Regions from separate parts of the Rothia sp. HMSC061C12 genome, predicted to be linked through region 3. Evidence: riboswitches for the same ligand, from Rfam matches in the RefSeq annotation. Region 3 holds a riboswitch; each other region holds the start of a gene.
The links. Region 3 has a riboswitch for S-adenosylmethionine ahead of HMPREF3055_RS00100 (LLM class flavin-dependent oxidoreductase). Riboswitches for the same ligand answer to the same signal wherever they lie in the genome.
Positions count from the first base shown of each region.

Region 1: it holds a riboswitch for S-adenosylmethionine, as region 3 does, so the genes downstream of both, HMPREF3055_RS06260 (bifunctional o-acetylhomoserine/o-acetylserine sulfhydrylase) here and HMPREF3055_RS00100 (LLM class flavin-dependent oxidoreductase) in region 3, are expected to answer to the same signal.
Region 2: it holds a riboswitch for S-adenosylmethionine, as region 3 does, so the genes downstream of both, HMPREF3055_RS06130 (methylenetetrahydrofolate reductase) here and HMPREF3055_RS00100 (LLM class flavin-dependent oxidoreductase) in region 3, are expected to answer to the same signal.

Region 1 covers NZ_KV821872.1:3,101-12,660, forward strand. The annotation lists gene HMPREF3055_RS06255 (homoserine O-acetyltransferase MetX) at 1-774, opposite strand, end outside; gene HMPREF3055_RS06260 (bifunctional o-acetylhomoserine/o-acetylserine sulfhydrylase) at 964-2,310, opposite strand; SAM riboswitch class IV at 2,414-2,526, opposite strand; gene HMPREF3055_RS06265 (ABC transporter ATP-binding protein) at 2,867-3,853, shown strand; gene HMPREF3055_RS06270 (ABC transporter permease) at 3,940-4,710, shown strand; gene HMPREF3055_RS06275 (ABC transporter) at 4,712-5,542, shown strand; gene rsgA (ribosome small subunit-dependent GTPase A) at 5,651-6,883, shown strand; gene HMPREF3055_RS06285 (S9 family peptidase) at 7,105-9,282, shown strand.
Region 2 covers NZ_KV821868.1:5,512-15,071, forward strand. The annotation lists gene HMPREF3055_RS06115 (beta-galactosidase, LacZ type) at 1-437, shown strand, start outside; gene HMPREF3055_RS06120 (M13 family metallopeptidase) at 585-2,567, opposite strand; gene metE (5-methyltetrahydropteroyltriglutamate--homocysteine S-methyltransferase) at 2,909-5,236, opposite strand; gene HMPREF3055_RS06130 (methylenetetrahydrofolate reductase) at 5,387-6,292, opposite strand; SAM riboswitch class I at 6,410-6,526, opposite strand; gene HMPREF3055_RS06135 (ATP-binding cassette domain-containing protein) at 7,024-8,634, shown strand; gene HMPREF3055_RS06140 (aldo/keto reductase) at 8,671-9,560, shown strand, end outside.
Region 3 covers NZ_KV821831.1:16,108-25,667, forward strand. The annotation lists gene HMPREF3055_RS00090 (aliphatic sulfonate ABC transporter substrate-binding protein) at 1-530, opposite strand, end outside; gene HMPREF3055_RS00095 (ABC transporter ATP-binding protein) at 595-1,431, opposite strand; SAM riboswitch class I at 1,436-1,532, opposite strand; SAM riboswitch class IV at 1,708-1,816, shown strand; gene HMPREF3055_RS00100 (LLM class flavin-dependent oxidoreductase) at 1,931-3,358, shown strand; gene HMPREF3055_RS00105 (YchJ family protein) at 3,528-3,971, shown strand; gene HMPREF3055_RS00110 (NCS2 family permease) at 4,114-5,562, opposite strand; gene HMPREF3055_RS00115 (NCS2 family permease) at 5,909-7,375, opposite strand; gene HMPREF3055_RS00120 (DUF2218 domain-containing protein) at 7,735-8,100, shown strand; gene HMPREF3055_RS00125 (FAD-dependent oxidoreductase) at 8,416-9,560, shown strand, end outside.

The DNA of each region.
Region 1 (9,560 bases), on a different contig from region 3:
TGCCAGGGCAAGACCGGTTACCGGCGCGGGGCCGTTGTAGTAGTCGCCGCCGGCAAAGTTCGCGTCGGAGCGAATCGCCAGGTTCTGCGTGTGCGCCCAGGAAATCTGCTCGGCGGTGGCCGAAGGACCGGAGGCGATGACCGCGCATCCGCGCACCAGTTCGGGGTTGGTTGCGGCCCATTCTACGGCGCGTGCGCCCCCGAGGGAACCGCCGATGACGTAGCGGAAGCTCGTGATGCCCAGGGCCCGGGCCAGACGCGCCTCAGCACGCACCGAGTCGCGGATGGTGACGAGCGGGAATCGGGATCCCCAGTGCTCGCCGGCGCCCGGGTAGCCTTCGGGAATGATGCTGGCCGGACCGGTCGAACCGTAGCAGCCGCCCAAAATATTGGGGGCAATCACGAAGTAACGGTTGGTGTCCACGACCGAGCCGGGGCCGACGACGCCTTCCCACCAGCCGTCCGATTCGATAGCGCGAATCAGCGGGGCGGGCATGTCCGGGGTGGGCACGCCGCGGGAGACATGCGTGTCACCGGTGAGTGCGTGCAGGATGAGGATGGCGTTATCGCCGGTCTCGTTGAGGGTACCCCAGGTTTCGTAACCGATGGTCACCTGCGGCAGAGTCACGCCGGACTCGAGCTCCAGGTCGCCGATGTTCAGCTGACGCAGATAGCCTTGCGCTTCGGGGTGCTCGGTGCGGGTGCCCGCCACGGGGATGGGTGCGGTGACAGGCTGGCTGGTAGTGCCGGACTGGCTAGTGCTCTGGGTGGTCATGGGGTTCCCTTCACTGGGTTGGTCGGCGAGGTGGTGCCGGGTGTGAGCGGGGTACTCGTCTGTGGGTAGAAGAAGCAACAGGTTGGGCGGCAGCAACGCCGCACAGTTACAACATGCTCCGTAACGGGGAATCCGCAGGTGGACCGAAAAGCCGTAGCTTGCCGGTCCACCTGCGGGTTGCATCACCGTTTAGGAGAGGGTGTCGAAGCCCAGCTGCAGGTCGGCGAGAATGTCGTCGATGTTCTCGATACCGACTGCCAGGCGGACGAAGTTCGGGTACACGCCAATCTTCTCCAGTTCCTCAGCGGAAAGCTGGGAGTGGGTGGTGGAGGCGGGGTGAATCACGAGCGAGCGTACGTCACCGATGTTCGCCACGTTGGAGTGCAGCTTCAGGGCGTCCACGAAGTCGCGGGTCTCCTCCAGGGTTGCGTCCTTGAGGGTGAAGCCGAGCACCGCACCGGGGCCCTTGGGCAGGTACTTCTGTGCACGCTCGTACCAGGGGGAGGATTCCACGCCAGCCCAGATAACCTTGTCGACCTGCGGGTTTGCTTCGAGCCAGCGGGCGACCTTGGTGGCGTTCTCAATGTGGCGTTCGATGCGCAGGGAGAGAGTCTCCAGACCGATGCCGATGTTGAAGGCGTTGGTCGGGGAGATTGCGGCGCCGGTGTCACGCAGCAGGGAGACGCGCGCCTTCAGGATGTAGGAGAGGTTCGCGCCGAACGCGGAGTCCTTACCCAAATCGCGTGCGTAGACCAGGCCGTGGTAGCCGGGGGCGGGCTGGTTGAACTTGGGGAACTTCTCGGGGTCTGCACCGTAGTCGAAGTTACCGGAGTCAACGATCACGCCGCCGATGGAGGTGCCGTGGCCGCCCAGGTACTTGGTGGCGGAGTGGACGACTACGTCTGCGCCGTGCTCGATGGGGCGCAGCAGGTACGGGGTGGGTACGGTGTTGTCCACGATCAGGGGTACGCCGTTTTCGTGCGCGATCTTGGCGATGGGCTCAATGTCGAGCACGTCGTTGCGGGGGTTGGGCACGGACTCGCCGTAGAAGAGCTTGGTGTTGGGGCGGACTGCGGCGCGCCATGCGTCCAGGTCGTCCGGGTCCTCAACAAAGGTGGTTTCAATGCCCAGGTCGGCGAGGGTGTACTTGAGCAGGTTGTAGGTGCCGCCGTACACGGAGGGCGAAGCAACAACGTGGTCGCCTGCACCGGCAATGTTCAGGATTGCGTAGGTAATAGCTGCCTGACCGGATGCCAGCAGCAGCGCGCCTACGCCGCCTTCCAGGGAAGCGATACGGTTTTCGATGACTTCCTGGGTGGGGTTGTTGAGGCGAGTGTAAATGGGGCCCAGCTCGGCGAGGGCGAAACGGTTCGCTGCCTGCTCGGCGCTGTCAAAGACGAAGGAAGTGGTCTGGTAGATAGGTAGTGCCCGAGCTCCCGTTGCGGCATCCGGCGCCTGACCTGCGTGGATCTGGCGGGTTTCGAACTTCCAACCGGCGGGGTTGGCGGGAGTCGGGACGGTAGTGTTGTTGCTCATGCGTGGCTCCTATTGGGGATTCTTAAGGGGCCGCATGCCGACGGTACAGGAATCGTCGTCGAATAATCCTGTCACGATTGATGTACCGGTTTCGGTCACATCGGTCCCGCGCTTGCGTCACGCTTGTGCGTGCCGCCCGGTCTTCACCCAGGGCACCCCACCGCGGAGGAGGGTTGCCGGCCAGCTAGCTGGGGCTTATCGCTGGCGCTCTTGACCTGTTATTTAGAGTGTCATAGGGCACGGGGCGGGGTCAAGGATTTTGTGGGTGCGCGGTACTTTAAGACATTTCATTGCAAAGATGACGTTTTTTAACGTCTGTCATAAAACGCGAACGACGGTGCCGGGGCAATCCGAGGACGAGGCAATCGAGATGCGGAGGCGGACACCCACCATCCACACAGTAACCCCCATCACTTTTATCTACGGTTTTTCGGTACACTGAAATGACACATACACTCACGCAGGGTACAACTCGCTACGGCTCGCTACGCCGTTTATCCTGCTCAGCATCCCTCCGGTATAGGGGCCAGAGGGTCATACCCGAAGGTTACCTACCATGTCTCTTGTTCTTGATGCGGCGCAGCTCAGCCGCGTCTTTGGCAAAGGTGAAAACGCTTTTACCGCCGTCGACCGGGTGTCGCTTCGCGTTAGTTCCGGTGAGATTCATGCCCTCCTCGGCCCCAACGGTGCGGGCAAAACCACCACCGTGCAGATGTGCTCGACCCTGCTCACTCCTACCGGCGGTATCCTCACCGTGAACGGTGTGGATGCTATCGCTCACCCGCAGCGGGCTCGCCGCCACGTGGGCCTCGCGTTGGGCGGGGAGAACGGCTTCTACCCGCGCGCCAGTGCCCGCGACAATCTGCTGTTCTTCGCCGATGTTGCGGGGGTTTCCGGGCGGACCCGACGACACGAGGTGGAGCATGCCCTAGCCCGTGTGGAACTCACCGATGCGGCAACGCAGCCTGTCCAGGAGTTTTCCCGCGGCATGAAGCAGCGCCTACATATTGCCCGCGCCCTGCTCGGCTCCCCCGCCCTGCTCCTGCTGGATGAGCCGACCAACGGGCTCGACCCCGATATCGCCCTAACCGTGCGAACCCTCATCCGCTCCCTCGCGGAAGACGGCGCCGCCGTTCTGCTGACGAGCCACCTACTCGGCGAAATCGAGGACCTGGCGCACACCATCACCGTGTTAGGCGCCGGTTCCGTCGCCGTGAGCGGCAGCCTCGAAGACATCGCCGCGCACGCCGGCATTGCCGCCACGACCGTGGTACAGGTCGAGGCCACCGCCACCGAGGGCCTTGATACGCTTCGTGGGCTCCTCGGCGATAAGGCTACGGTGCTCTTCGCCCCGCGCGGTTCCGGCTGGGAACTCACCCTCTACTGGCATGGCGAGCGCGCCACGTTCGAGGCGGGCGAGGCGCACCGTATCCTCGCGGAGGGGCTTGCCACCGCACGTATCGGGGCACGGACCGAACCGTACACACGCCCGGCAACCTTGGAAGAGGCATACCTGGCAATGGCGGAGGGGCTCAAGCGATGAACGCTCAGACACGGCGTCCGAAAGACTCCCAGCAACAGAGCCGAGGGGGCGACCTACGGCAGGAGTGCGCCCGTCAGTTGCGGCTCATGGGCTTTAGCCTGCGCCAGTTCCTGACGGTCCCCTACTTCATTCAGCTACTCATCAGTACGGTGCTCGGGTCGGTTATTATTCAGGCTCTTGCGGTGCATGCGGCGGCGCAGAGCTCCGCGGGTCACTCCGTTGACCCGACCCTCGCGTGGACCCGCGCGGGCATTGTGGGCATGTGGTCGGTCTGCATCGTGTCTGCGGGCATCATCAATTTCGAGCGTTTCCGTGGGACCCTCGTGTACCTGTGTTCGGGGTCGATTTCTCCGGTGCGGGTGCTGGCGGCTATCGTTTCGAGCGCATCCATTGTGGGTATGGCGGCTTTGCCCCTGTCGTGGCTCATCTGGGCTCTTGTGACGCTTAACCCGCAGGTCACGGACTTTTCAGCACTCTGGCCGCGCTACGTTCTGGGCGTTCCCCTGCTGTGGCTTGCGTGCCTGTCGGTAACGTTCATGATTGCGGTGTTCTTCGTGGCCACACCGAACGCTATCGCCTACGAGGAGCTGTTGCTCGTGCCGGTTTTTATTCTTTCCGGGGTTCTCTTCACGACCATTGAAGCGCCCGCCTGGCTAGATGCTGTAGGCATGCTCATTCCCCTGCAGGCGCCGGTTCATCTCCTACTTGGGCGTACCACCATCACTACCCCGGCGGATGCGCTCCTGCCCGTTGCGCAGACGCTCGCCGTGAGCCTCGCTTGGGCGTTGTGCGCCTTCCTCTTTGCCCGGAAGGCTCTCGCCTCCGCCCGTCGTCGCGGCACCCTGGGGGCGATGTAGCGTGCGTGTTCTCTCTACTGATTCCCTGCCCGGCGTGGTGCGCCGGGCACTGTCTACCGCCTCTATCGGCTGGTCATCTTCTATTACCTTCGCAACCCTCGGAACGGCCATCACAACCCTGGTGCTCGTACCCGGTCTTAACGTGCTTTTTACGGTGCTTTTGGGCGCCGACCTCGCCGCGAACGATACGGTACGCATCGGCTGCGCGACCGCCCTGATTGCCACCCTCAGCTCGGTGGCCGCCGGCATCGTCGCGCGCGTTGCCACCGACCGGTGGATTGGCGTCTTCGAGTACGTGTGCACGGCACGCCCGGTGGATGCGGGCTACTGGCTGGGTGCGGCGGCGGTGCCCGCGCTGTTGGCATCCGTAACGGGCCTGAGCAACGTGGGCATCGTGTGGTTGCTCTCCCTCACGGCACCCCCTACCGGGGCGGGTTCCGGGCTTCTGCTCGGCGCCATCGCGCTGATGCCGGTTGCGGTTCTGGGCGGGGTCTGCCTGGGCATTTTTGCCGCCGGGCTGGGCCTGTACCTGTCAGATCCGTACACGGGGTCCAATTTTCTGTCCATTATTCTGCCGGTCAGCGCGGGTGTGATCGTTCCGGTGAGCACCTACCCCGCGTGGCTTGCGTGGGTGTGTTCCTGGGCTCCCGGCTCCCGGCTGGTGCAGGCTCTAGATACCTCTGGCGGTATTGCAAGCGGCGCCGCACCGGATCTGTTCGCGCTCCTGGCGGCGGACACAGCCCTGGCGGGACTCCACGCCGCGGCGGGGTTGGGGCTTACGTTCCTCGCCGCCCGCCGCATCCGTGCCGGCGCCCGCGCCTCGCTGCTATAAGGCGCGTACCCGAGATAAAAAGAACGAACCTTTTAAACGCCCTCTCCCCCGGCGCGCTATCCAGGCATGACAACCAACCGGGCGCCGAAACCACGAAAGACTATTCCTGTGACCGTTACTCCCGCTTCATACACCTTAGAGGCCCTCGGCTTCGACCCCTCCTGGCAGGGTTCAGCAATTCGCGCCGCGTTCACCCTCGACGGCACCCTTGATGATTTCACCCTCGCCCGCGTCAGCGCCGTGCACCGCACCCGCTGCGAGCTGCTGACCTGCGAGCGGGGCGAGCTCGTGAAGCTCTCCGCTCCCCTGCGTCCGGTCGAGAACGACTACGGCGAAGAGGAATACCCCGTCGTGGGCGACTGGGTGCTCGCCCAGCCCATCCCCGGAACCGGCGGTGAAACCCAGCCCGCAGAGCATAAGCCCCTCGCGATTCTGCCCCGGCGAAGCTACCTCACCCGCCCCAGCGCCACCCGAGAATCCGCGGATCAGCCCGTCGCCGCCAACGTGGATATGCTCTGCATCGTTGAGCCGTGCTTCCCCGAGCCGTCCATCGGGCGCATTGAACGCTACACCGCCCTGGCGCACGCTTCCGGGGTGCAGGTCGCGCTGATTCTCACCAAGGGTGACCTGGTGACGGCCGAACAGCTCGCCGGCTACGAGGAATCCCTCGCGGGCGGCGTGGATGCGGTGCTCGCCGTCTGCACGGACAACGGCTACGACCCCGCTCCAGTGGCGGAGCTCGTCGCCGGACGCACCGCCGCGTTCCTGGGCCGTAGCGGTGCCGGTAAATCAACCCTGGTCAACGCCCTGCTCAACCCCGGAGCCGACCCCCGCGAGGCCAGCTCAGAAAACCGGGTGCAAGCGACCTCCGCGGTTCGCGGCACTGACGGCAAGGGGCGCCACACCACCACCAGCCGCCAAATGATTGTTCTGCCCGGTGCTGGATACTTCGGTGCTGGAGAATCCGGCGCAGAAGGCTCCGGCACAGAATCCTCAGCTGGCACAGTGCTGATTGACACCCCGGGCGTGCGAGCCCTCGCCGCCACGAGCGATAGCGCTGCCATTGACGAAACCTTCGACGACGTCTCCAGCTACGCCGCCGCCTGCCGGTACAGCGACTGCTCCCACGGCTCCGAACCCGGATGCGCGGTGCAGCAGGCGCTCGCCGACAGCTCCCTCGACCCCGAACGTTTTGAACGCTACCGCAGGATGATGGCAGAATCTGCACGCCTGCGCCTACGCTCTCAAGAGCGCGAGTACCGGCAGAGCAACCGCGCCTTCACGAAGGCGAACAAGGCGGGCCGCCGCACCCTCATGTCCATTAAGGGCCGCGCCAACTAGCCGATAAACGCGCACGCCCCGGCGAGGCTAGGCGGGGCTTCCACCAGCTGAGCCGGGCAATCCTGTACGGGCGGCAATATAGTAGCCTGCCTCACTCTTCGATACACTAGAACTAGGCGTGCCCACAGTCCCCCGCACCCCGTCCCCTCGGCGGTAGAAGAGGCGGGCGCAGACGGCACACACCATTCACAAACCCATAACTCATTGAAAGAGGTGGCAGCATGGCTGAACAGAACCTCACCCCGCCCGTACCGAAGAAGGTCGAGCACCGCCGCGAACACCACGGCGACGTCTTCATCGACCACTACGAATGGCTCCGCGACAAGGAAAGCGAAGAGGTCCTCAACTACCTCAAGGCAGAAGCCGAATACACCGAAGCTGTCACCGCAGACCAGCAGCCCCTCCGCGAGTCCATCTTCAACGAGATTAAGAACCGCACCCTGCTGTCGGATCTGACCGTCCCGAACCGTATCGGTGACTGGTGGTACTACAGCCGTATGGTGCCCGGCGGCCAGTACCCCGTCTTCTACCGCTACCCCGCCCTGCACGAGGGCGACGAGGTGGTGCGCTACACCCCGCCGACCGTCACCCCCGGCGAGGTGCTTGAGGGCGAGGTCGTCATCCTCGACTGCAACGAATACGCCAAGGACATGGAGTTCTTCTCCCTCGGTAGCTTCCAGCCGGCACGTAACGGCAAGCTGCTGAGCATCTCCGTGGATGAGAAGGGCGACGAACGCTACGAGCAGCGCTTCCTCAACATGGAAACCGGCACCTTCCTCGAAGACACCATCCCCAACATTGCGGCGGGCTCCTTCTTCATCAACCACGCCGAACAGCTCATCTACCTCGTGCCCGACGAGTCGTGGCGCCCCTGGCGTGTCTACGTGCACGACGTCGGGCAGGGCACCGAAGACCACCTGATCTACGAGGAACCGGACAACACCATGTGGCTCGGCGCCGCCATGAGCTCCGACCGTTCCTCCGTAGTCATCACCAGCTCCAACTCCGAGTACACGGAAGTGCGCCTCATCCCCACCCGCGAACCCAAGGGCGAGCCGACCCTGCTCATCCCCAAGAGCGCGGGCATCGAATACTATGCCGAGCCGCTCAACATTGCCGGCGAGCAGCACCTGCTGATTCAGCACGACTACAATGCGTTGAACTCCGAGCTGGTCCTCGCAGATATGCCGCGCGAGGGCGAAAGCCTCGAAGAGTACGCGCAGCGTTGGGTGCCGGTCATCCGCCACAGCGAACACGTGCGCCTGGAGGGCTTCACCTTCACCGCAACGCACCTGGTTGTTACCGCCCGCGCGGACACGACCACCCGCATCTTCCTTGCACCGCGTGAGCAGCTGCCCATCCAGTGGCGCCGCCGCCGCCCCGCCGGTGTGACCTTCATGGAACCTGCCGGCTTCGACGAGGAACTGTACACCGCCTCCGTGCTGCGTGCGGAGAACTACTCCCCCGTGCTGCGTATCGCCTACACCTCGTACCTGACGCCGCGCCGCGTCTACGACTACTTCCCCATGTCGCAGACCCTGCTGCTGCGCCGTGAAACCCCGGTACTCGGCGGCTACAACCGTGAGGACTACCGCGCATACCGCGACTGGGCACCGGCGGCGGACGGCACGCTCATCCCGATCTCGGTGATTCACCGCGCCGACCTGGACATGAGCAAGCCGCACCCGGTCATCCAGTACGGTTACGGCTCGTACGAGTCATCCATGGACCCGATGTTCTCCATCCCGATGCTGTCGATCCTGGACCGCGGCGTCATCTACGTCATTGCGCATATTCGCGGCGGCGGCGAGATGGGCCGCTCCTGGTACCAGAACGGCAAGAAGCTCGCGAAGAAGAACACCTTCACCGACTTCGTGGACGTCACCAGCTACATTGCGGCTAAGCCGTGGGCTGATGAGGCGCGTATCGGCTGCTACGGCGGTAGCGCCGGCGGCCTGCTCATGGGCGCCGTCGTGAACCTCGCCCCCGAAAAGTACGCCGCCTGCCTGGCTGCCGTACCGTTCGTGGATGCGCTGACCACCATCCTCGACCCGGAGCTGCCGCTGTCGGCGATGGAGTGGGAAGAGTGGGGCAACCCGATTGAGGACCCGGAAGTGTACGCCTACATGAAGTCGTACACCCCGTACGAGAACATCCGCCCGGTCCGCTACCCGGCAATTGCTGCGGTGACGAGCCTGCACGATACGCGCGTGCTCTACGTGGAGCCTGCGAAGTGGGTTGCGGCGCTGCGTGAGCAGATTGACCCGTCCTCGCCGGTGCCGCTGCTGAAGATTGATATGTCGGGCGGTCACGGTGGTGGTTCGGGCCGGTACACGCGTTGGCGTGAAATCGCCTGGGATTACGCGTTCCTGCTGACTAACCTCGGCGTTACTGAGTAGGCTATAACCAAGCAAGCCACGCGTTAAAAAGAACGCTCCGTCTGTATCTAAGTGATACGGACGGAGCGTTCTTCGTTTAAATACGTTGCGTTACTGGAGGGACAGTGTTCGTCCTCATTTCTCCCCTCACTAAGCAGGGGCGGGGCGCCGCATATTTCCTCCGCGCCTACGCAGGGGCACCCGTCACCCGGACGCTCCGTCATCTCCTCGCTGCGCTGCGGAGAGCGTCCGTGTGACACCCTGAGGGCGCATCCGGAAAACGCGGCCGCACCCGCACA
Region 2 (9,560 bases), on a different contig from region 3:
AGTTCTCGCACCTGCGTTACTACGGCCTCGGCCCCGGCGACTCCTACCCCGACCGTTGCAGCGGCGTCCGCCTGGGCGTGTGGGAAAGCACCCCCGAGCAGGACTACGCACCGTACCTGGTACCTCAGGAAAGCGGTAACCACATGGGTGTCCGTTGGGCTGAAGTGACGAACGACAGCAACCACGGCTTCCGTGTCCGCCAGCTGCAGACTGCCGGTGACGGCCTGCACGTATCGCTCCTGCCCTACTCCTCCTACCAGATTGAGGAAGCTTCCTACCAGTGGGAGCTGCCCGAGAACAACCGCACCTACCTGCGTATCCTGGCAGGTCAGCTCGGCGTTGGTGGAGACGACTCGTGGGGCTCGCCGGTACACAGCCAGTACCACATCGATGCAACCGAGCCGCTGCACATGGACATTGCGCTAGAAATTATCTAACGCAACGCTCGGCACAGTAGCAGTAGACGCCTACCTTCGTGTAGCGTCCGCAGTTCTCTAGAAAAGAGGCGCCCGCCTCGTGGAATAAACCCACGAGGCGGGCGCCTTTCTTATATACGCAATAAAGCATATACCCTTATCGGGATGCTACCAGATGCGCACGCGCTCCTCCGGAGCCAGGTACAGTGCATCGCCCTCAGAGACGCCAAACGCCTCGTAGAACTCATCAATATTGCGCACCACACCGTTCACACGGAACTCATCCGGCGAATGCGGATCCACCGAAATCATCACCTCAGCATGCTGCGGGCGGGACTTCGTGCACCAGCCGCGAGCATTCGAGAAGAAGAAACGCTGAATACCGGTCATGCCGTCAATCACCGGTGCGTCATCCAGCGACTCAATGCCCTGCTTCTTCAAAGCCAGACGGTACGCCTTCAACGCAATCGACATGCCAGCCAGGTCGCCAATGTTCTCACCCAGAGTCAGCTCACCGTTCACGTGGAACTTCGGATCCAGACCCACCGGAACGTACGCGTTGTACTGCTCCACCAGCGCTGCGGTACGCTCCTTGAACTTCGCGTAATCCTCCTCAGTCCACCAGCTCTCCAGCTTGCCGTCACCGTCATAGCGGGAACCCTGATCGTCAAAACCGTGACCAATTTCGTGGCCAATAATCATGCCGATATTGCCGTAGTTCGCCGCATCGTCAGCATCCGGGTTGAAGTACGGCGGCTGCAGAATCGCTGCCGGGAACACAATCTCATTCGCCGGCGGCATGTAGTACGCGTTCACGGTCTGCGGAGTCATCAGCCACTCCGACTTATCCACCGGCTGACCCTTGCGGGCAATCAGCCAGTCAGCATCAAACGCACCGGTACGGCGCAGGTTCTCGAACAGGTCGCCGGGCACCAGCTCCAGGGCGGAGAAGTCACGCCACTTATCGGGGTAACCGATCTTGGTGACGAACTTCGACAGCTTCTCCAGCGCCTTCTCGCGGGTTGCCTCAGTCATCCAGTCCAGCGACTCAATAGACTCGCGGTACGCCTCCAGGAGGTTGCCGACCAGAACCAGCATCTTCTCCTTGTGCGAGGGCGGGAAGTGCACGGCCACGTACTCCTGGCCAATCTCCTCACCCAGAGCCTTCTCGACAGCACCCACGCCACGCTTCCAGCGCTCACGAATCTGCTGAGTACCCGAGAGGGTCTTGCCGTAGAAGTTGAAGCTCTCCTGGACCAGCTCGTCGTACATGAACGGCGCACGCGAACGCAGAACGGTCCACACAGCCCACAGCTTCCAGCTCATCAGCGGGATGGAGGTGAACAGCTTAGCCGCACCCTCAAAGAAGGACGGCTGGCCCACAATAACCTGGCCCAGGGTCTCCGGGTCGGCACCCAGAGCCAGCAGCCACTGCGAGAACGGGAAGCCGGGGAACTTCTCGTCCAGCTCGGTAGCCTGGTACGGGTTGTAGGTCGCCTCAGCATCACGGTTCTCCACGACGTTCCAGTGCAGGCGAGCCAGCTCAGACTCGTGAGTGAACACCAGCTGAGCCGCCTGCTCCGGAGTCAGACCGAAGCCCTCAGCCAGACCGGTCAGCTGGAACATGCGGGCAATATGCTCAACATACGCCGCGCATGCAGCCTCGTGCTTCTCTTCACGGTAGTAGGATTCATCCGGCAGACCCAGACCCGACTGGTACAGGAAGAACGTGTAATTCTTCGGATCCTTCGGGTCGTTGCTGGTGTACCAGGCGAACAGCTGCGGCAGACCCGCACGAGACAGCAACGCCAGGGTCACAGCCAGGTGGGAGGGGGTTGCCGAGTTCAGAATCGGGGCGATTTCCTTCAGCAACGGCTCCAGGCCGTCCGCCTCAATCTTCTCAACATCCATGAAGGAGTTGTAGAGTGCACCAATACGGGACTCCGGCTGCTCCTTCGCGATCTTCTCCACCAGCTCACGCACGTGCTTCTCTGCGTTATCGCGGAGGGTGTACAGGCCGCCGTCCTTGGGGCGGTCCGCCGGGATTTCGTGGGTAGCAAGCCACTTACCGTTGACGTGGCGGAAGAAATCGTCGCCCGGCTTGACGGTTTCATCCACCCATTCTTTAGTGATTCCAGAGTTAGTAGTCATGGTTCCATTCTATGTTCTTACACCCCCAAGCCACAGGATGCCCGGCACGGCACCAGATGGTGGCTCACCGGTACAGACGCTTCTCAGGGGCATTTTGCCGCTCCTCAGCGGGCTACGCGGGTGGCAGAGAAAGCGGTAGCCCCTCCAGGATGCAGAAAACCCGCCCGTACAGTGCAGAAGAAAAACTGTACGGGCGGGCCCGTTATCTATCCCCAAAAGCTCGGCATACAGTCGGTACGCATACCGGCACGAAGCCGAACAGCCGCCACCTGCCGCAGGTTACCGCGAGCAAACCATCATCCGGTCAACCCGCAGCAGGCAGCGGAACCAATAGGCGCCTCCTAGAGGGATGCGCGAATCGCCTTGGTGGCATCCACCAGGTGACGCAGAGACTGCTTGGTCTCCTCGTAATCACGAGTCTTCAGACCGCAGTCAGGGTTCACCCACAGGTCAGCAATGGTGCCGTAACCAATCGCAGCCTTCAGCAGGGACTCAATCTCATCCTGCGAAGGAACACGCGGGGAGTGGATGTCCCACACGCCCGGACCCAGACCGGAAACGAAGCTCTCCGGAATATCAGCCAGCAGCTCCATGTGCGAACGAGCCGCCTCAATGCTGGTCACGTCAGCGTTCAGAGCGTTAATCGAGTCGATAATCTCGTTGAACTCCGAGTAGCACAGGTGGGTGTGAATCTGAGTGGAATCCTTTACCGCGCTGGTAGCCAGGCGGAAGGAGTTCACCGACCAATCCAGGTACTGCGGCTGCTCATCGCGGCGCAGGGGCAGCAGCTCGCGCAGAGCCGGCTCGTCCACCTGAATGATGCGGATGCCCGCCTCCTCCAGGTCGGCAATCTCGTCGGCAAGAGCCAGCGCCACCTGGTTAGCGGTCTCGCGGCGCGGCTGGTCGTCACGCACGAAGGACCACGCCAGAATCGTTACCGGGCCGGTGAGCATGCCCTTGACCGGCTTGTCGCTCAGCGACTGTGCGTGGGAGCTCCACGGCACGGTGAACGCCTCACCGCGCAGACCCTCGCCGTGACGCTTCACGTCACCGAACAGGATCGAGGGGCGGGTGCAACGCGAACCGTAGGACTGAACCCAGCCGTGGCGGGTGGTTGCGAAACCGTCGAAGTTCTCAGCGAAGTACTGAACCATGTCGTTACGCTCAGCCTCACCGTGAACCAGCACGTCCAGGCCCAGCTCCTCCTGCAGCTTGATGACCGAGGCAATCTCGTCACGCAGGAAGCCGTTCAGCTCCTCAGCGGAAATCTTGCCCGCACGAGCCTCCGCGCGGTGGCGGCGAATCTCCGCGGTCTGGGGGAAGGAGCCGATGGTGGTGGTCGGCAGCTTCGGCAGGTTCAGGTCGGCCTGAGCCGCGCGGCGAACGTCAATGGTCGGACGGTTGAAGTCCTCAGCGGTCACAGCGGCGGCGCGAGCACGAATCTCGTCGTTGTGCTTGCGCGGGTCAGCGGCGAAGCGAGCCAGTGCCTCGTCGGCAGCCTTCAGCTCCGGCTCGACAGCGGCCTCACCTTCAGCCAGGCCGCGAGCCAGCAGAGCAATCTCAGCGACCTTCTGGTCAGCGAATGCCAGGCCGTCCACGGGAACCTCGGCGGGGTCTTCCAGAGCCAGGTCGTGCGGCACGTGCTGCAGGGAGGTCGAAGAGGACACCGACACGGCGCCCTCGGATGCGCCGGGCAGCGCCTCCAGAGTCTTCAGAGCCGCGCGAACGTCGGCACGCCATACGTTGCGGCCGTTCACAACACCGGCAACCAGGTGCACGCCGGCGGCAGAAACGGACTCAAGCTCAGCCTTCGAGTACACGCCGTGCACCAGGTCAAGGTGCAGGGCCTCAATGCCGGTACCCAGCAGTGCCGGCAGGTTCTCACGCAGAGAACCGTAGGGGCTGGTCACCAGAATCTGCGGGCGCTTCTCAGCGGCAGCCAGGGCACGGTAGGTGCGCTCGGCAAGCTCGGCAACCTTCGCGTTGTCGGCACGGTCCACGGTCAGGCCCGGCTCATCCAGCTGAACCCACTCAACACCGCGCTCAGCCAGCTGCTCCAGCACCTGAGCGTACGCTGCAACGAACTCATCCAGACGGTCAACGGGGGAGAAGTCCTCAGCGGAACCCTGCTCAGCCTTAGCGCCCAGCAGCAGGGTCAGGGGACCAACAATCTGCGGGCGAACCTTCACGCCAGCCTTCTGAGCGACCTCGAGCTGCTCGTCAATAGCCTCAAGGTTCAGCTTAATCTCGGTGCCGGCACCAATCTCGGGCACCAGGTAGTGGTAGTTGGTGTCGAACCACTTGGTCATCTCCAGAGGAGGCAGGGTCTCGGTACCGCGCGCCAGTGCGAAGTAGCCGGGCAGATCCAGCAGGCCGCGTGCATCCTTAGCCTCAGCTAGACGCTCGGGAACCAGGGTGAACAGGCGAACCACGTCGAGCACCTGGTCGTAGTAGGAGAAGGTCGCCGGAATCGAGTAGTTATCAGCCTTCAGACCCGCAGCGGTCACGCGCTCGAAGTAGGTGCGCTGCACGTCAGCGGCGGTGTCCTGCAGCTCCTGCAGGGTTGCCTTGCCCTTCCAGAAAGCCTCCTGAGCCTTCTTCAGCTCGCGGAAGCGGCCCACGCGGGGGTAGCCAACAATGGTTGCGGCGGGGAATGCGGTGTTCGACATAATATTTTTTCCTTTACTGGGGATAGATAGGGGAGTCAGTTCCGGTATTTCGCCACCCAGCGGTGGGCGGTGAAACGGAGGTTGTAACTCCCGGAATATTTGCGGGGGAGACAATGGGAACGCATCCGACAAGGAGCGTTACGGGTTGGGTTAGGCGTATTCCAGTTCGCTCAGCGGCTGAGAGAAACGGTTGCTGTATCGGGGTAGGTCCAGCTGGTCCAGAACGTCCAGCACCGCCGCATGCTCGTTGAAGGTGAAGAAGTGCAGGCCCGGTGCGCCCGCATCCATCACGGCGCAGCACTGGTTCAGTGCGTAGTCCACGCCGATGCGGTGCAGCTCTGCGTTGCTGGTCGCCGTCTCTAGGGCGTAGGCGAGGTCCGTCGGGACTTCCATGCCCGCCATCTGGCAGAGGTTCCGCAGGCGCTTCAGGGAGGTCACCGGCATGATGCCCGGAATAATCGGAATATCCACGCCTGCCAGGTGCGCCGAATCGACCAGGGCGCTATAGCGTTCATCCTCAAAGAACACCTGAGTAATCGCGAAATCCGCGCCGGCACGCTGCTTCGACAGCAGAATCTCAATATCCTGCAACAGGGATGCCGACTCCGGGTGCTTCTGCGGGTACGCCGCCACACCAATCGACACCTTGCCAGCCGCCAGGTGGGCAAAATCTTCGCGTTCCACGCGGCGAATCAGCTCGACCAGGTAGCGGGCGAAGGGAAGCTCAGAAACCTGACCTTCCTGCACGTCACCGCGCAACGCCAGGAAGCCGCGCACGCCCAGACCCAGAATCAGACGGACCGCACGCTCCAGCTCATGCACCGAATGGCCTGCACAAATCAGGTGAGCCAGCGGGGTGAGGGAGGTTTCGTGCACCAGGTGGTCGAGCAGCGCCAGCGTCTTCTGACGGCGCTTCGCGTCACCTGAATAGGTGACCGAAACGTAGTCGGGGTTGGTACCCTCAAGCTCCGCAATGGTGTGGAGTAGCGACTCACAGCTTGCGTGTGAGCGCGGAGGGAACAGCTCAAAAGAAAGAGCCGGGTGAACTGTCGTCATAACCATCCTTCGTGTTCACCCGATAGATACGCACCGTGAGGGTGCGCGAATTCTTCTGCAGGATGCGCTGTACCGGTTTGCAGGTACGACTCATCAAGGGGTGCCGAAGGGTATTCTTCTCTATCGGTTCTGGCGGGAGCACCTTGTCCGTACCCTGCACCGTGAAGGTGGGGGATACTGGCGAGGTTGCTGCGACGTCGACGAGCCAGATCTCTCGGTCGCTCTTGATAGATAACGCTTTTACTCTACCCACCGCCTCCGAGGGCGTGCAAGGGGCACGGCGGTTGATGCCCTAATATTTCTGGACATGACATTGGGGCGAAATATGAACTTAATATGACCGACTATGACAAAGGGCGGCTGGAGGTGTTGCGGGTAGGGCTGTCGGCTGACCCCTGAATGCCCGGCACTATCGCAGATACGTTCGCTTAATATTCTTGGACACGCACGGATATGTGTGTTTTACATTTCATTGAGGGGTAGGGTAACTAATAAGGCACGGGTAGTGTTTTGATGTCCGCTCATCGAGGAGTTTCAGGACTCAAAGATGAGTTCAATATGATTTTGTGAGCGTGGTGAGAATGAAAAAGCTATTTTCTTCTATACTCTGGTCTTTCCGCCTAGCCTGGAAAACCTGTCCTGGGACCCTAGTGAGCGCCGCCCTATCACTAGCCGTTATAGCCTGCATTCCCCTGAGCCAATCCTTGCTAATCGGTAATACAGTATCAGCCTTGAGCGGTTCAAATGGTGGCGCGGCCTGGATTTATATCGTTGCTCTTGCCCTTGTCGTTGGAATTAATATTATTGCCCAACGCTGGGTAATAAGTAACATGCTAATCCTCAAATCAAAGGTGAATTATCGGGTTCACTGCATGTTAAATAACAGGTTATCTACATTTCCGTTATCTGATATAGGTAGCACAAAATCACAGGAAGATATACGTGCTGCTAGAGAGGCAATATCGAAACAGGAATTGCAGGTTCACACCATGTCAGTTATGACACTGGTGAGTGCCTTCGCAATGGTGTTACTTCTCTGTCTTAATATCGCGAACGTCAGCATTGTGGCAGCAATTTTTGCGGCACTGTGTTCATTGCCCCTAGCCATTGCAATGGTGATTCTCGCTAAACGTGATTACGCTATCTACACCCTAATGTACGAGGATTATCGGGCAGAGAACTACTATCTAGACAATCTGATGGCTCAGAGTCGAGCCCAAGAACTTCACCTCATGAGAGGCTCCCGATTTTTCTCGCAACGCGTAGCGTCCTGGCGACGCCGGGCAGCCGGTAGGGAATTGAGCCTTGAAAGTGTTAGAGGAATCATCTCCGTAGTTGCAGGGCTACTCTGCTCTGTCTTACTTTTTGCGTCCCTGTACTTCCTTGTGGATTCAGGCGCCGATATATCGTATGTGGCCGGATCGCTGATTGGAATCATTGCCTGTGTTGACGCGACCCAAGAGGTGGGATATTCATTTGGTCAGATTATTAATGGAGCATTATCTGTTCAGCAATTCCGAAGGGTATGCGACTCTGATACTTACGACCATGCTTCTGAGATAAAAACTTCTAACCCTAACCATGAAAATATTTCAAAAATTATATGCAAAGATGTATCCGTTCAGTATGAGGGCGCGTCGTCTTTTGCGCTTAAAGATATTAATCTTGAGCTGATGAATAATCAAATGATTGCAGTAGTTGGTGCCTCGGGCGCGGGAAAAACAACGCTAATAAATGCAATTCTTGGAATTACACCAATTGCCCAGGGGAGCATAACGTATAAGGGTGCTTCTTCTGAGAGTAAATACAACATGTTGGCGAATGTTGGTTTGGTGAGTCAAGACTACGGCCGCTATGAACTGACTGTGCGTGAAAATCTCCTGCTGGGTTTGCCGCAGGCGGCGGTTGAGCGTCTTGGTGATGCTGATTTGTGGTCGGCTTTGTCGGTGGCTTGTGCTGATGATTTTGTGCGTGGTCTTGAGGGTGGTTTGGATGCTCAGTTGGGTGAGTCGTTTGGTGGTGTTGGTCTTTCGGGTGGTCAGTGGCAGCGTTTGGCGTTGGCGCGTGTGGTTCTTCGGGATGCGCCGGTGTGGGTGTTGGATGAGCCGACCAGTGCTGTGGATGCTGAGACTGAGGAGGAGATTTTTGCTCGGTTGAAGGTGGCTGCTGCTGGGCGTTTGGTGGTGTTGGTGTCTCATCGTGCGTGGACGTTGCGTGGTGTTGATTCTGTGGTGGTGTTGGATGGTGGGTGTGTGGTGGAGCAAGGAACCTACCGGGACCTAACGACCGACCCCACATCACGCTTCAGGAAGCTCTTCGCCTCCCAACTGGAGGAGAAATAACCTCGTAACATACCCGCACAACGTAGAGTTAAAAGCATGGAACGTATTGAATCTCCCGTCTACCGCAGGCTCGGCAACTCCGGCCTCGTCGTACCCAGCGTCGGCATCGGCTGCAACAACCTCGGCCGCCCCGGCACCCCCACCCGCACCCAAGAAGGCACCAACGAAGTCATCGCCGCCGCAGTCGACGCCGGCATCAGCTTCTTCGACATCGCCGACCTCTACGGCGCCGAACCCGGCCTCTCAGAAACCATGTTCGGCACCGCCCTCACCCAGCTCGGCCTCGACCGCGACGAACTGACCATCGTCACCAAATTCGGTCTGCCCGTCGGCGACCTCAACGGCAACGACCGCAACGCCCGCGGATCCCGCCGCTACATCATGCGCGCCGTCGAAGGGTCCCTCCGCCGCCTCGGCACCGACTACATCGACCTGTACTTCTACCACAGCCCCGACCCCAACACCCCCATCGAAGAAACCCTCAGCGCCCTCGACCAGCTCGTACGCGACGGCAAAGTCCGCTACCTGGGCCACTCCAACTTCTCCGGCTGGCAGCTCGCCCACGCCGAACACTGCGCCCACGAACTCGGCACCGAACGGTTCATAGTCGCTGAAAACCACTACAACCTGCTCGACCGCCGCGCAGAACTCGAAATCCTGCCCGCCGCACGGCACTTCGGCATGGGTGTGCTGCCGTACTTCCCGCTCGCTAACGGCCTGCTGACCGGCAAGTACCGCCGCGACAATATTCCCGCCGGTTCGCGCCTGTCCCACTCCAAGAAGAACGTGCTCGACGCCGCCAACTGGGACCAGCTCGAAGCCTTCCACAGCTTCTGCACCGAGCGCGGCATTACCGAGGTGCAGGCGGCGTTCTCCTGGCTCGCACAGCAGTCGCCGGTCACCTCCGTCATTGCCGGTGCGACCAG
Region 3 (9,560 bases):
GAAGCGGAAATACCCTCCTGCTTGAGTGCCTGCAGCAGCAGGAAGTACGGGTCGGTACCCTTGGTCACGGCAACGGTCTTACCCTTCAGATCCGCAACCTTGGTGATGCCCGAATCCTTGCGGGTCACCAGAGCCGACCATTCCGGCTGCGAGTAGAGGCTAATGACCTTGATGGGGGAGCCATTAGCGCGTGCCAGCAGTGCCGCCGAACCGGCGGTCGAGCCAACATCAATATTGCCGCTACGCAGCGCCTCATTCGCCTTGTTCGAACCAGCCGACTTGACCCACTCAACCTTCTTACCCTCCGCGGCAAGGGCGGTCTCAAGCCAACCCTTCTTGCGGATAATCAGGGACAGCGGGTTGTAGGTCGCGTAGTCAATGGTCACGGTGTTCTGATTGCCACCACCGGCAGCACCGGAGGCGTTAGCGGAACCGGAACCTTCGCCAGCGCAGGCGCTGAGCAGAGTAGCAAAAGCGGCGGCTGCGGCAAGGGACTTGAGGGCGGTACGGCGAGACGGGGAGTAAGTCATGATGAAATCTTTTCGCTTCTGAAGATGATGATGTGATGTGTGAGAAATGTGTTGCGTGGCGGCTTTAGGCGTTATCTTCCACGCCGAGCTCAGCCAGCAGTTCGCTGCGCAGCGCCGTGATCTCTGCATCGGCGCGGTCACGCGGGTGAGAACGGTCAACGGTCACAATGCGCTGGATGGTGGCGGGCGCCTCCGGGGTGTCCTTACCGAGGACAATCACCCGGTCAGAGAGGTACAGCGCCTCTTCCACATCGTGGGTGACCAGCAGAATCGTGGTCGGGTCTTGACGGTGCACGTCCAACAGCAAATCCTGCATGTTGATGCGGGTCAGCGCGTCCAGAGCACCGAAGGGCTCGTCGAGCAGTAGCACGCCGGGGTTGCGTGCGAGCGCTCGCGCCAGGGACACGCGCTGAGCCATACCGCCTGAAATTTCCTTGGGACGGTGGGTTGCGTATTCGCCCAGGCCGACCAGGTCGAGCAGGCGCGCTACGGATGCTGCGCCTTCAGATTTTTTGGTGCCCTGCGGTAGTCCGAGAGCCACGTTGTCGGCGACGGTGCGCCAGGGGAGCAGGCGCGGTTCCTGAAAGCCGATAGCTACGCGGGGGTCGAGGCCGGTCACTGCCTTCTCGCCGATACGCACGGTACCTGCGGTGATGCGGTTCAGGCCTGCTGCTGCACGCAGGAGAGTGGATTTGCCGCATCCGGAGGAGCCGATGACGGAGATAATCTCGCCGGGGGCTGCGGTGAAGGAGACTCCGCGAAGAACTTCGTGGGTTCCGCCGGGCACGGGGAAAGATTGTCCGACGCCTTCAAAGCTCAAGGGGACGGCGGCGGTGGATACGGCACGGCGGCCGTTCTTTTCACTGGTGGGTACGTCAGTTACTGCACTGTTGAGTGTCATGTCACTTCCATCGTTCCTGGCGTTAGCACCGGGGGCGGAAGAATCCGTGCCGGTTGCTGCGACGTCGTGGAGCCAGGTCTCTCAGTCGCTCTGGATGGTTTGCTTCTCCCACCCTATGGGCTGTGGCGTGCCTCAATCAACCCGGCGGGCGCGTATGAATTTCTATGACCGTATATTTCGCATTTATCACGAAATATTTCGGTTCCACGTCACAAAAAGATTTTTTCGTCACAAACGTGACCTCCCTCCCGTGCGCCCCGTACACTCAAACCACGAGATCATGAGTCCCGGCGCTAAGCTCTGGCTAGCCGGGCGGCAACCCTCTCCCGTAGCGGGGTGCCCCAGATGATGATCTGGCCTCAACGTTACGAGGCAAGTACGGCGCGAACGCGCCACCTGCACGAAGGCCACCACCGAACGCAGAAGGCAAGAAGGAGGCGGCGCGCGGGGTGCAGGGCACTAACCCGATCGTCCCCGATCATTCGCGAAAGGAAAATCGATGGCTGAGCAGAAGAAGCGCATCGTAGTTAACGCATTCGAAATGACCTGCATTGGTCACCAGAGCTTCGACCTCTGGCGTCACCCGCGCTCCCGCGCAACCGAGTACAACACCATCAAGTACTGGACTGACCTGGCTAAGACCCTTGAGCGCGGCCTGTTTGACGCCGTGTTCATCGCTGACGTGGTCGGCATCTACGACGTGTACAAGAACTCTGCCGCTCCCGCCATTGAGGGTGCCGCTCAGGTTCCCGTGAACGATCCCGCAACCCAGATTTCTGCAATGGCTGCAGTGACCGAGCACCTCGGCTTCGGCGTGACTGCTGCCGCTACTTTCGAGCAGCCCTACACTCTGGCTCGCCGCTACGCCTCCCTCGACCACCTCACCGAGGGCCGCGTCGGCTTCAACGTTGTGACCTCTTACCTGCCTTCGGCTGCTGAGAACCAGGGCCTGCCCACCCAGATTCCGCACGACGAGCGCTACGAAATCGCCGACGAGTTCCTGGACGTCTGCTACAAGCTGTGGGAAGGCTCCTGGGAAGACGGCGCAGTCATCAAGGACCGCGAGCGCGGCATCTACGCTGACCCCTCCAAGGTCCACCCGATTGGTCACAAGGGCAAGTACTTCTCCGTACCCGGCATCTCCCTGACTGAGCCGAGCCCGCAGCGCACCCCCGTGATTTTCCAGGCTGGCGCATCCAGCCGTGGCCAGCAGTTCTCCGGTAAGCACGCTGAGGCTGTGTTCATCAGCGCCCTGCGTCCCGACCTGACCCGCGTTGTGACCGACCGTATCCGTGCCGCTGCCGAGGAGCAGGGCCGTAGCCGCGACGACGTCAAGATCCTCGCAATGCTCTCCGTCATCGTGGATGAGACCGAGGAGAAGGCAAAGGCAAAGTACGAGGAGTACAAGAAGTACGTGAACCTCGACTCTGCACAGGCTATTGTCGGCGGATGGTCCGGTGTTGACCTGTCCCAGTTCGACGAGGATGAGGTCCTGAACTACGTGCAGACCGAGTCGATTCAGTCCTTCCTGACCCCCTTCACCCTGCAGGCGAAGGACAAGAAGTGGACCCGCAAGGACATCGCTGAGCACACCACCCTCGGCGGTATGGGCGAGGTCATTGTTGGTGACCCGGTTCAGGTTGCTGACGAGCTGGAGCGTTGGATCGACGAGGGCGGCCTGGACGGCATCAACCTGGCGTACCACGTCTCCCCGGGTTCCTTCGAGGACTTCATCGAGTACGTTGTTCCCGAGCTGCAGAAGCGCGGCCGCTACCGCACCGAGTACGAGGGCAACACCCTGCGTGAGAACATCTTCGGTAAGGGCCACACCAAGGTTGCTGACAGCCACCCGGCTGCTAAGTACCGCGGCGCATACGTGGGCAAGCCTTCGGCTGCTGACACCCCGGCTCGCGCAATCGCTGAATAAGCGTTGCCGCTGAAGCGCACCGTGTAGGTTCGCTCAAACTTAACGATTGAAAACAAGAACGCCCGTTCTGCTGGAGGATTTGTATCCCCGGCGGAGCGGGCGTTTCTTTGCGCTGTGCTTTCTTGATGCGATGCCTTCTTGACGTGGCACGTTCTTTATACTGGGTGGCATGACTGAACTGAACCAGGTTGAACTTAACCATGATGACCGCTGCCCCTGCTCGAGCGGCGAGGTGTACGGCGCCTGCTGCGGCAGGTTCCTGGGCGAGTTTGCCGCCTCCGGCACGCTGACTGCTCCCGCGCCGGAGCAGCTGATGCGCTCGCGTTTTACCGCGTTTGCGACAGGGGATGCGGCGTACTTGCTGGCGAGCTGGCATCCGAGTACTCGCCCGGCGACGCTGGAGTTGGAGGATAATATCTGCTGGTATCGCCTGGATATTCTGGGTGCTTCGGGTGGCCCGTTTGATGCGTCCGGTACGGTGGAGTTCGTTGCGTATTACCGTTCGGTGCCGGGTGTTCCTGCGGAGGAGCGGGTGAAGGGCAGTATGCATGAGCTGTCGCGCTTTGAGAAGGTGGGCGGCGCCTGGTTCTACGTGGATGGAGACGTCCGCTAAGTCTCGTCACTTTCCCTGCCTCTCGTACATGCTGAGTGCGGGTGGGCAGATAAAGAAATGGCAGAATCATTCCGAAACCGGAACGATTCTGCCATTCTTTGTTGACGCCTCTCAATGAGGCTAACTATCGGGGCTAGCGGACTTAGCTAGTCCAGCCGTTAATGATGCCCATACCGAAGTAGATCACGAACACCGCGGACACCAGGTACATCAGCCAGTGCACGTCCTTACCGCGGCCCTGCACCAGGCGAATGAAAGTGTACGCCACGAAGCCGGCACCAATACCGTTCGCAATCGAGTACGACAGCGGCATGAAAATAATGGTCAAGAACGCCGGAATACCCAGACCCCAATCGGTCCAGTCAATATTCACGGCCTGGCGAATCATCAGGAAGCCGACCACGACCAGCGCCGGAGCAACCGCCTCGAAGGGAACGATGGTGACCAGCGGCGAAATGAAAATCGCCAGCAGGAACAGCACACCGGTCACAATGTTCGCAAAGCCGGTGCGTGCACCCGCACCAATACCGGTAGCGGATTCCACGAAAATCTGGTTCGCCGAACCGGACGCGCCACCACCGACAACGGAACCGAAAGCGTCCACGAGCAGGACCTTGTCGATGTCCTCAACCTTGCCGTCCTTCATGGTGCCAGCCTCGGCGGCAAGGCCAACCGAAACGCCCATCGCGTCAAAGAACACGGACAGCAGAATGGTGAACACCAGCAGCGATGCGGCCAGCGGACCGATGTGGGTGAACGCGCCGAACAGGTCAGCGGAACCGATGAGGGAGAAGTTCGGGGTGGTGAACTCCATGTCCGCCAGGGAAGGCACGTTCAGGGACCAGCCGGTCGCCGCCTCCTTCACGGAACCGGAGGGGACAACCGCCTCCAGAATCAGGGACAGCGCGGTGGAGGCGAGCACGCCCCACAGGATCGCACCCTTCACGTTACGGATGAACAGGGCGATGGTGAAGAACAAGCCGAAGAGGAAGACGAGGGTGGGCCAGCCGAGCAGGTGACCGCCCGCGCCGAGGCTCACCGGAACGGTGGTGCCAGCTGCGTCAGGCATGCGGCGGATAATGCCGGAGTCGACCAGACCGATAAAGGAAATGAAGAAGCCGATACCGACCACAATCGCGGTCTTGAGCGACTCAGGGACCGCCTCAAACACCGCGGTACGGAAGCCGGTGAGCACCAGAACGGTCATGATTAGACCGGCAAGAACGACCAGGCCCATGATGTCTGCCCAGGTCAGGTTCGGGGTGGTGGCAATGGTGGAGGCGAGCAGCGCGTTCACGCCCAGGCCAGCCGCCATGGCGAAGGGCTGCTTGGCGATAACGCCCATGAGGATGGTCATCACGCCAGCAACCAGCGCGGTCACAGCCGCGACGGGTGCGATACCGAGAGTGCGTTCGGAGGCGTCAGCACCGGTACCGATGACGAGGGGGTTCAGCACCACGATGTAGCTCATGGCGAAGAATGCGGCGAGGCCGCCGCGGAATTCTGCGGCGATGGAGGAGCCGCGTTCGGAAATCTTGAAGTAGCGGTCGAGTGCGCTGGTGGGCGCTGCCGCCTTCTGGGGTTCAGACATGTGAGGATCCGTTGATGTTGTTCGGTGTGTACTGTTGCGCCGCCGGTTTCGCAGGTAAAGCTCGCAGGTAAATTTCACGGGCTAGGCTCGCGGGTAAGTCTCGGGTTGGGCGCCACAATGGTTCAACCATTGTAGGCGCCGCCTCCTAACTTGTGCCATTGAAACGCGTTGTGTGCGGCGGTTCAGTCGGTGATGTGGTGTTTCCCCGGCCCCTGCAACCAGAATTGGGTAGTTGGGGTAGAGGGAAGAATAGCGCAGGGCGGGGTACCGGCACTCCAAAGGTGCCGATACCCCGCCCAGCTGGTGCCTGCGCCTCCACGTGTGGAGGGTTCGGCACCCGATGTATTTAGTGCATCCAGCCGGTAATCAGGCCGTTAGCGAAGAAGATGAGGAACACTGCGGAAACCACGTACATGAGCCAGTGCACGTCCTTGCCGCGACCCTGCACCAGGCGGATGAAGACGTAGGACAGGAAGCCTGCGCCGATACCGTCCGCGATGGAGTAGGACAGGGGCATGAAGATGATGGTCATGAACGCGGGGATACCCAGACCCCAGTCGTTCCAGTCGATGTTCACTGCCTGGCGGATCATCAGGAAGCCAACGAACACCATTGCGGGTGCAACAGCTTCGAAGGGCACGATGGTGACCAGCGGGGACAGGAAGATCGCGACGAGGAACAGTGCGCCGGTGACGACGTTCGCGAAGCCGGTGCGTGCGCCCGCGCCGATACCGGTTGCGGACTCCACGAAGATCTGGCTTGCGGAGGAGGAGGTGCCACCGCCGGCTACGGAGCCGAGAGCGTCCACGAGCAGGACCTTGTCGACGTTCTCGATCTGGCCGTCCTTGATGGTGCCTGCTTCGGTTGCGAGGCCGACGGAGGTGCCCATTGCGTCGAAGAACGCGGAGATGAGGATGGTGAAGATCAGCAGAACTGCAGCCATGCCGCCGAGGGTGCCGAAGGCGCCAAACAGGTCAGCGGAGCCGAACAGGGAGAAGTCGGGCAGCTTGCTGGTGTTGGAGTCCCAGACGGGGACGTTCAGGGACCAGCCGGTGGGGGACTTAACCGAGCTGCCGGAGGGTACGACCTTCTCCAGGATGATGGAGAGGGCGGTGGAGGCGAGCACGCCGTAGAGGATGGCACCCTTCACGTTGCGGATGAACAGCGCAATGGTGAGGAACAGGCCGAAGATGAAGACGAGGGTGGGCCAGCCGAGCAGGTGGCCGCTGACGCCGAAGGAGACGGGCACGGTGGTGCCTGCTGCGTCGGGCATGCGGCGGATGATACCCGCGTTGACGAGGCCGATGAAGGCGATGAAGAAGCCGATACCGACGACGATTGCAACCTTGAGCGATTCGGGAACCGCGTTGAACACTGCGGTGCGGAAGCCGGTCAGCACGAGGATGGTCATCAGCACACCAGCCCAGACGACGAGGCCCATGATGGCGGGCCAGGTCAGTCCGGGGGTGGAGGCGATGGTGGTTGCCAGCAGCGCGTTCACGCCGAGGCCTGCCGCCATGGCGAAGGGCTGCTTGGCGACGACGCCCATGAGGATGGTCATGACGCCTGCGACCAGTGCGGTCATTGCTGCGACCTGCGGTACGCCGAGGGCGTTGCCGGATGCGTCCTTGCCGAGGCCGATGATGAGGGGGTTCAGCACGACGATGTAGCTCATCGCGAAGAAGGTGGCGAGGCCGCCGCGGAATTCTGCGGCGATGGTGGAGCCTCGCTCAGTGATCTTGAAGTAACGGTCCAGTGCGCCCTTGGCTTCTGCCTTGGGGCTCTGGGGAGCCGCGGTGTTCTCAGAAGACATTCGTGAAAATCCGTAGATACTCATAGTCGGGGCGGGGTTCGGGGTTCCGATCCCGCATAAAAAAGTGCCACTTCCCGGTGTGTTGGGGAGGTGACACTGTTGTACCGAAATATTCTACGGTTAAAGTTTCTCTAAGCGTTAATCCAGGAAATTCCCAGCTTTCGTTCAGAGATTTTTTGGGGGCGTAATAGCGGTAACTATCTCTCGCCTCTGCGCGAACAATGATAGTTTGTTAGGTTAGTAGACCCTAAGTTTCTGCTATATTCGAGGTGAAACATGCGTCGCCGGATGCCAGGTTCTGTGTGGTGAGCCTTTTCCGGCATAGATGAGAATTCGGCATAGATGAGAAGGAACCCACCGTGACTGAAACTCCCCAAGAAAACACCGCTGAGAATTACCCCGCCGCGGAATCCCTGCCGGTACGCCAGCGCGCCATCGTAGCAACCGACCGCCCCGCCCGATACATCAAGCAGCTCGGCTCGCACATGGGCCGCAAGCTCGGCACCGCAGAACTGCCCGACGGTCTGCGCCTCACCTTCAACCGCGACGGCATTTTCCGCGGCTACGGTGACCTGCGCGAAACCGACGGTGCCCTCGTCCTGGAGGTGCGCGCCGAAAACGACGAGTTGGCTGCTGGTCTGGTGGATGTGCTGGACCGCCACCTGGTTCGCTTCGGTGAACGCGAGGAACTGGTCGTAACCTTCGAGGCGGTACCCGCCTCCTAGTCCCTGCTTTCTAGTCTTCGTTACCCTGCCCCGCCCTCCTGCACCTCGGAGGGCGGGGCAGTTTTTATGCCCACTGCGTGCGGAGCTACACGGGGCCGGATGCGCCGCGCTGCCCGGATTAGGTGACTCCTCCTGAATTACGCGACCCCCGCCCGGATTAGGTGACAGAAAATTGTCCTATTTAGTGGGCGAAGACATATAAGCCCCCGAACACCCGTCAATCCCCGGTAAAATAGGCAAGAAGTGAACACTAAGCTCACCGCCTGTTCGCGCCGCACTGGGCGCCGGACGGTGAACTTCGAAAGGAAGATTTTCGTGTCTGAAGCAGCACGCCCCCTGCGCGTCGCCGTTATTGGTGCAGGTCCCGCCGGTATTTACACCGCCGATATCCTCACCAAGTCTGAAGAGGTCCGCACCGGCGCCGTCGAGGTCGCCATCGACATCTTCGACCGCTACCCCGCCCCCTTCGGCCTGATCCGCTACGGTGTGGCACCGGATCACCCCCGCATCAAGGGCATCATCACCGCGCTGCACAAGGTCCTGGACCGCGGTGACATCCGTTTCTTCGGCAATGTCGAATACGGCAAGGACCTGACCCTCGCCGACCTGCGCGAACACTACGACGCCATCATCTTCGCAACCGGCGCGATTTTTGATGCACCCCTGAACATTAAGGGCATCGACCTGGACGGCTCCTACGGCGCAGCAGACTTCGTCTCCTGGTACGACGGCCACCCCGACTACCCCCGCACCTGGCCGCTCGAAGCTGAGCAGGTTGCAGTGCTCGGTAACGGCAACGTCGCCCTGGACGTCTCCCGCATCCTCTCCAAGCACGCTGACGACCTGCTCGTCACCGAAATCCCCGACAACGTCTACCAGGGCCTGAAGGCTTCCCCCGTGACCGACGTGCACGTCTTCGGTCGCCGCGGCCCCGCACAGATGAAGTTCACCCCGCTCGAGCTGCGCGAACTCGCACACTCCCGCGACGTGGACATCGTCCTGTACGAAGAGGACTTCCAGTTCGACGAGGCTTCCGAGGAAGCAATGGAGAAGAACGCCCAGACCAAGGTCATGATGAAGACCCTGCGCGGCTGGCTGGAAGACCAGAAGAACAACGAGCAGACCGCATCCCGCCGCCTGCACCTGCACTTCCTGCAGTCCCCGCACGAAATCCTCGGCGAAGACGGCAAGGTCGTGGGCCTGCGCATGGAACGCAACAAGCTCGACGGCAACGGCGGCATCATCGGCACCGGCGAGTACGTGGACTACCCCGTACAGGCCGTCTACCGTGCAATCGGCTACTTCGGTTCCGAACTGCCCGAAATCGGTTACGACGACAAGCGCGGCGTCATCACCAACGTTGAGGGTCGCGTCGTGGACGAGAACGGCGAAGTCGTTCCCGGCCTGTACGCATCCGGTTGGATTAAGCGCGGCCCCGTCGGCCTGATCGGCTCCACCAA